2 linked regions of the Puniceibacterium sp. IMCC21224 genome follow. The protein of the gene in region 1 interacts with the protein of each later gene in a pairwise test. Links are inferred from orthologs where the notes say so. Each region holds a gene or a part of one and is shown on either strand. Other genes may lie near its edges. The genes, in order: ftsH and hflC.

What was found.
Region 2: the proteins of ftsH (region 1) and hflC interact in binary tests that used the Escherichia coli proteins (3 or more experiments, as listed by UniProt). The link is inferred for Puniceibacterium sp. IMCC21224 from one-to-one orthologs.

The regions. Positions count from the first base shown.
Region 1 is NZ_LDPY01000001.1:3,158,280-3,161,582, forward strand. What follows is about bases 166-3,149. They hold ftsH (ATP-dependent zinc metalloprotease FtsH), read right to left. Parts: upstream 2,624-3,149; coding sequence 707-2,623; downstream 166-706. Other genes in these bases: IMCC21224_RS14635 (methyltransferase domain-containing protein), read right to left, coding at 166-710; tilS (tRNA lysidine(34) synthetase TilS), read right to left, coding at 2,702-3,149. Also shown: more of IMCC21224_RS14635, read right to left, coding at 1-165; more of tilS, read right to left, coding at 3,150-3,303. UniProt on the Escherichia coli protein: Acts as a processive, ATP-dependent zinc metallopeptidase for both cytoplasmic and membrane proteins. Plays a role in the quality control of integral membrane proteins.
Region 2 is NZ_LDPY01000001.1:3,010,084-3,013,350, forward strand. Bases 155-3,102 are described here. They hold hflC (protease modulator HflC), read right to left. Parts: upstream 2,105-3,102; coding sequence 1,205-2,104; downstream 155-1,204. Other genes in these bases: IMCC21224_RS13925 (DegQ family serine endoprotease), read right to left, coding at 155-765; IMCC21224_RS13930 (DUF2065 domain-containing protein), read right to left, coding at 1,014-1,208; hflK (FtsH protease activity modulator HflK), read right to left, coding at 2,108-3,102. Also shown: more of IMCC21224_RS13925, read right to left, coding at 1-154; more of hflK, read right to left, coding at 3,103-3,267.

The sequences.
Region 1 (3,303 bases):
TAGGCCTTGCCTATCACCGCCTCGTAGGCCGCGATAAGGCGCAGTCGTTCATCCGGTTCCAGTGCATTCAGGATCGGGCGGGCAAACGTGGCCTCAACAAACCGGCGCACGGGGTGCCCTTCACCGTCAGGGGCAAGCTCTTGATAATATTCGGTATCCCACAGCGTCACTTGCCCCATCGCCGACAACATCCGGTGATACTCTGCCGCCAGCAACACATTGGGTCCGTGCGAATGATCAACCCGACCGGGGAAAAGCTCGTCCACAAGCTTGACCCACAGACGGTGCGACGGCGCGTTGTTCTGGTGCGGCAGTTGGATTGCAAGGACGCCCCCAGGCGCCAGCATCTGCACAAGTCGCGGAAACAGCGTCTGGTGATCAGGTACCCAATGCAGCGACGCGTTGGAAAAAATCAGCGCTGCGGGGCGCGTCGCCTGCCAGACCGTCAGATCCTCTTGGAGAAGTTCGTCGTAGACCCCTGTGCGCGCCGCGTGTTCCATCATCGCGGGGCTGGCATCAACGCCGATCAGTCGACGCCGCAGCTGTCCAAGTGCCGGGCCCACGCTGCCGGTACCACAGCCGAGGTCGATAATATCGCCCTCGGGCAAGGGCCCCACGGCCCTCAGCAGGTCCAGCGCGGGGCGCAAACGCAAACCCCGGAACCTGTCGTAGGTCCCGGGGTTCCAATCCTGGTCCGAGGCCTGGCTCATACTGATGGTTCAGGCTCCAGTCCGCCATCGCCAGCGGGTTTGGCTTTGGGTTTGGTTTTCGGGATCGCCGTCACGCTTGGCGTTTCCTCTTCGGCGCTGCCGCTGTCATCCGGTCCCGCCTGAGGCGGCTCGCCGCGCATCACGCGTTTGATCTCTTCGCCGGTCAGCGTTTCGTATTCCAGCAAACCTTGCGCAAGACGATCCCATTCATCCCGTTTGTCGGTCAGGATCTGGAACGCGCGGGTATACGCATCCGAGATAAAGCGCTTTACCTCGCTCTCGATCAGCTCTTTGGTGTTGGCCGAAACCGAGAGGCCAGCGGTATTGCCGCTATACCCTTCGTGCGCTTCGGAATAGTCGATATTGCCGATCTTGTCGGACATGCCCCAACGCAGCACCATGGCACGCGCCAGCGCGCTGGCCTGCTGGATGTCACCAGCCGGGCCGTTTGACACGTTGTCCTCGCCATATTTGATAATCTCGGCCGCCTTGCCCGCCATGGTCATGGCCAGCTTTTCCTCACATTCGGACCGGTGCCAGTTCAGGCGGTCGATCTCGGGCAGGGACACAACCATGCCCAGCGCACCACCGCGCGGAATGATCGTCGCCTTGTAGACCGGATCACACTGCGGCAGCGACAGACCCACGACGGCGTGACCTGCCTCGTGATAGGCGGTCTTTTCCTTTTGCTCGGCGGTCAGAACCATGCTGCGACGCTCGGCGCCCATCATGACCTTGTCCTTGGCGTGTTCGAAATCCTCCATGGTGACGAACCGGCGGCCGAGACGCGCGGCCGTAAGCGCCGCCTCGTTCACGAGGTTCGCCAGATCCGCGCCCGAGAAACCCGGCGTGCCACGCGCGATGATCCGCATATCGGCATCGGGGCCCAGCGGCGTCTTGCGCGCATGCACGTTGAGGATCTTTTCGCGGCCCTTGATGTCGGGATTCGGTACTGTAACCTGACGGTCGAACCGGCCCGGACGCAGCAGCGCCGGGTCCAGCACGTCACGGCGGTTGGTCGCGGCAAGGATGATCACACCCTCGTTTGCCTCAAAACCGTCCATCTCGACCAGCAACTGGTTCAGCGTCTGTTCGCGTTCATCATTGCCACCGCCATAGCCAGCGCCACGGTTGCGACCTACGGCGTCGATTTCGTCGATGAACACGATGCAGGGCGCGTTTTTCTTGGCCTGCTCGAACATGTCGCGCACACGGCTGGCGCCAACGCCAACAAACATCTCGACAAAGTCGGACCCGGAAATGGTGAAGAACGGCACACCCGCCTCACCCGCAATCGCGCGCGCCAACAGCGTCTTACCTGTGCCCGGAGGGCCCACAAGCAGCGCACCCTTGGGGATTTTGCCGCCCAAGCGGCTGAATTTCTGCGGGTTCCGCAGAAATTCAACGATCTCTTCCAGTTCTTCCTTGGCCTCGTCGATGCCCGCCACGTCATCAAACGTCACGCGGCCATGCTTTTCCGTCAGCATCTTGGCCTTGGATTTGCCGAATCCCATCGCACCCCCTTTGCCGCCACCCTGCATCCGGTTCATGAAGTAGATCCAGACACCTATCAACAGCAGGAATGGCAGCAGGCTCAGCAGGAAGGACTGAAAGCCCGATTGCTGCTGTGCCTCGGCCCGAACCGGCACATCATTTTCGATCAGCATGGTTGTGACCGACGCATCCTCGGGCTTGATCGTGACATAATCGGTGCCGTCGCTGCTGCGGAACCGCACCTGCTCACCATCCAGCGTGACCGAGCTTACAGTCTTGTTCTCAACCGCATGGACAAAGTCCGTATAGCTGATCTCGCGACTTTGCATGGTGGTGCTGCCGCCGCTGAACAGATTGAACAGCACCAGAACCAGCACAAACAGTACGACCCAGAACGCGATATTGCGTACATTGCCCAAGGAAAATCTCCTAAAAATCCAGTGCGCGTCTCATAGCACACATCGTGTCGGTGTAACATAGACATCACGGCGTCCGGTTCAATGCGAAAGAAGGAAAGCGTGAAACCCTTCATTCTGTCGCCCCATCGGCCAGAGCGTTGTGGTCTGACCCGGCCCGACCGCCATCGCGTCGCAGGCGACCAGTCGATCACCATCCCACACCGAGGGCAACGCACGCGCATAGCGGAACGCGGGGGTATTGCTGTTGTGCTCTTGGCATTGGCCCCAGCCGTCTTCGCCGAGGGACCGGATAGTCAATCCTATAAAATCATTGTGAAAAAACTTCCAGCGCCTGTCCCAGAGCGTGCCATCCCCCACTACAGCGCGCTGCGCGGCCACGGCGCGAGGCTCGCGCGTCACCCGGATTGCCGCGCCGTTCGCGCGGATTTCGCAGCCATGCAGGGTTCCGGCACCACCCGACTGAACCTTGTCCAACAGAGCCTCAAGCGCCTCTACTCTGGGACGATAAGAGTTGGTCGAGATATACTGAAGCGCCGCAGCCAACAGGCGCAGGCGAGTATCCGCCTCGACCTTGGCCAAGCCATCGCGATCCAGCTGCAAATCCCCCAGCGGCGTATTCCCAGCACAGACCGATGTGCCAATCTCGGTCCAAACCTGTGCGGCGCGGGCCCGCAACGCCG
Region 2 (3,267 bases), 150 kb from region 1 along the record:
CGAAAAGCCAATCCCGATCGAGCCACCATTCGGCGACAGGATCGCGGTATTCACCCCGATCACATCGCCATCCATATTGAACAGCGGACCACCGGAATTGCCCCGATTGATCGCCGCATCGGTCTGGATATAGTCGTCATAGGTGCCGCTGAGTGCGCGGTTGCGCGCCGATACGATACCCGCACTGACCGAAAACCCCTGCCCCAGCGGGTTGCCCATCGCCATCACCCAATCGCCGACCCGTGCCACATCGCTGTCACCGAAGTTGACGAATTTCAGCGGCACCTCGGCCTCGACCTTGAGCAGGGCGATATCGGTGTTTGGATCTGTACCAACCAGCGTCGCGGGCAGTTCGAACCCCTCAAAGAATTCGATCTGGATCTCATCCGCGCCCTCGATCACATGATTGTTTGTCACCACATAGCCATCTTCGGAAATCACAAAGCCAGAGCCCAGCGCCGAGGACCGACGCGGCCGGTCGCCTTCGCCATTGCGGTCACGAAATTCGCGAAAGAAATCCTCGAACGGAGACCCCTCGGGAACGATGCCTTGCGGGCCTGTCCGCCCTTCGACCGTGGTCGAGGTGGTGATGTTCACCACCGATGGACTGATGCGGTCCGCCAGTTCGGCAAAGCTCTTGGGAGCGCCCTGCGCTGCGACCATCAGCACCTGCGATAGAATCAGCAACATCGACAACGTTGCCATCCAGAACAGCCGCAGCGGTCTGGCGGTGTCGCGTGTCAGGGCGATAACTTGTGGTTTCACGTTGGACTCCTTGTTTCCGGCACTTTCCGCGTCTGGCGCGTCGTGCCCGTCTCCTCACTGTAGGAAACATAGCCCTAGCAGAGCAACACGCAAAGATAGCCTTACGTCATCAAGCGTATGTGACCCGATCGTGACAGTGTCGTCAGGATGCGCCGGGGCACGGCGCACCCCGGCTATTCCTGGCCTGCTAGCGTTAACATTTCGCGAAGAGGGCCCAGCCGGACGGCGGCCCCCAAAGGTCCATCCAATCAGCCCAGCACCTTAGCAACCCAGACAAATACCAGCCCAAAGGCCAGCGCGCCAAGACCGATCACGCGGCGCATATCATGCGGCATCATCCGCAGCGCTTCGAGCAGTTGCTCGACAAGCGAAGGGGCCAGTGCGTACACCAGCCCCTCGATCACCAGGACCAATCCGATCCCGTATAGTAAATCCGCGCTCATTCCGCGACGGATACGCTGCCGGACGGTCCCTGCTCAGACTTGAAGTAGTCAAAGAACTCGGAATCCGGTGTCATCACCATTGTCGAATTGTCTCCCGACAACGCGTTCTCATAGGCCTGAAGCGAGCGGTAGAAGGCAAAGAATTCCTCATCCGCGCCAAAGGCTTCGGCAAAGACCGCATTGCGGCGGGCATCGGCCTCACCACGGATGACCTGCGCTTCACGCTCGGCCTCAGACAGGGTCTCGGTCACGGTACGGTCGGCCAACGCGCGCACACGCTGCGCCGCCTCGTTACCGCGTGCGATCTCGTCCGCAGCTTCGCGTTCACGTTCGGCACGCATCCGGGCAAAAGTCGCCTCGAGGTTCTGCGCAGGCAGGTTGGTTTGCTTGAGCCGCACATCGACCACATCCAGCCCCAGACCGCGCGCAGACACCCGTGCCTGATCGCGAATGCGCGTCATCAGACCGCGACGATCCTCAGACAGGATGGTGTCGGATGTAACCTGATCAGCCCCCAGAACTTCGCGGATCTGCGCATTCAGAACCGAGGACAGACGATCCTCGGCGGCGCGGATGCCACCGACACCCACCGCCTGCCGGAACTGCACCACATCCGAAATGCGGTAGCGCGCAAAGGCATCCACCACCAGACGCCGGTCATCCGACGGCGTCACTTCGATGGTTTCAGTATCCAGCGACAGAATACGGTCGTCGTATTTCACCACGTCCTGAATGAACGGCACCTTAAACGCGAGGCCCGGATCTTCCTTTACCGCTTTGATCTGACCAAATTGCAGCACCAGCGCCTTTTCGCGCTCGTCCACCACAAAGACCGACGACCAGACAGCGATCACCACAAGCACGAGCACCGGCAGAATGAAATTGATTTTTTTCATGGCTCAGTTCCCCGCCTGCGACGTTTGCGACCGGTTCAACTCGTTCAGCGGCAGATACGGCACAACGCCGCCCCCCTGCCCGTCGGCACCTGTCACCGATTTGTCGAGGATCATCTTGTTGACGCTGCCCAGCACCTTTTCCATCGTCTCGATATAGAGACGCTTGCGGGTCACACCCTCGGCTTTGCTGTATTCTTCGAGCACCGAGGTAAAGCGGCTCGCTTCACCCAATGCTTCGTTGACGACCCGGGCGCGATAACCTTCGGCCTGCTCGCGAGTCTGTGCTGCGGCACCACGAGCCTCGGCCAGAACGCGGTTGGCATAGGCATCCGCCTGGCGTTGCAAGCGGTCGCGTTCCTGTTCAGCGGCCTGCACTTCGCGGAACGAATCGATGACTTCGCGGGGCGGATCGGCGGTTTCAAGGTTCACACGAACGATGCTGATGCCGCTTTCGTATTCATCAAGCGTGGTCTGCACGTCCTGCATCGCGGTATCGGCGATCAGACCCCGGTCCCGGTTGAGAATCGGCGCCAGATTGCTGGCGGCAATGATCTCGCGCATGACAGATTCCGATACGGCACCCACGGTCAGTTGCGGGTCACGGATGTTGAACAACAGCTTGGCCGGATCGTTGATGTTCCAAACCACCTGAAACTCGATATCGACAATGTTGGCATCGGTGGTCAGCATCAGACCGTCGCCGTTGTTGCCGCGCCGCGCGCCGATATTCTCGGTCCGCTCGGAGGTAACATTGACCACGTCGTAGGTGACAAAGGGCCATGGTGCAAAGTTCAGCCCCGGATTGCCCGTCGAGGAATACTTGCCCAGGAACAGTTCAACCGACTGCTCTTCGGGTTTGACTGTGTAAAAGCTGGAAAACGCCCAGACCGCAAACGCGCCCAGAACCGCCAGACCAATGGTGCCACGCGTCAGGCGCGGGCCATTGTCACCACCACCGCCGGATGAGCCGCCATTCAGGCCGCCACCATTACCGCGTCCCCCCATGAGCACGCGCAGGCGTTCCTGGCCTTTTTTGACCAGTTCGTCGATCTCGGGGATCTGCGGTTGGTTGTTGTCGGGTCTGCGACCACCACCGCCTCCACGGTTGCCATCCCCCCCTTGTCCGCCGCCGCCGCTGCCCCAGGGGCCGCCGTTGTTGCCTG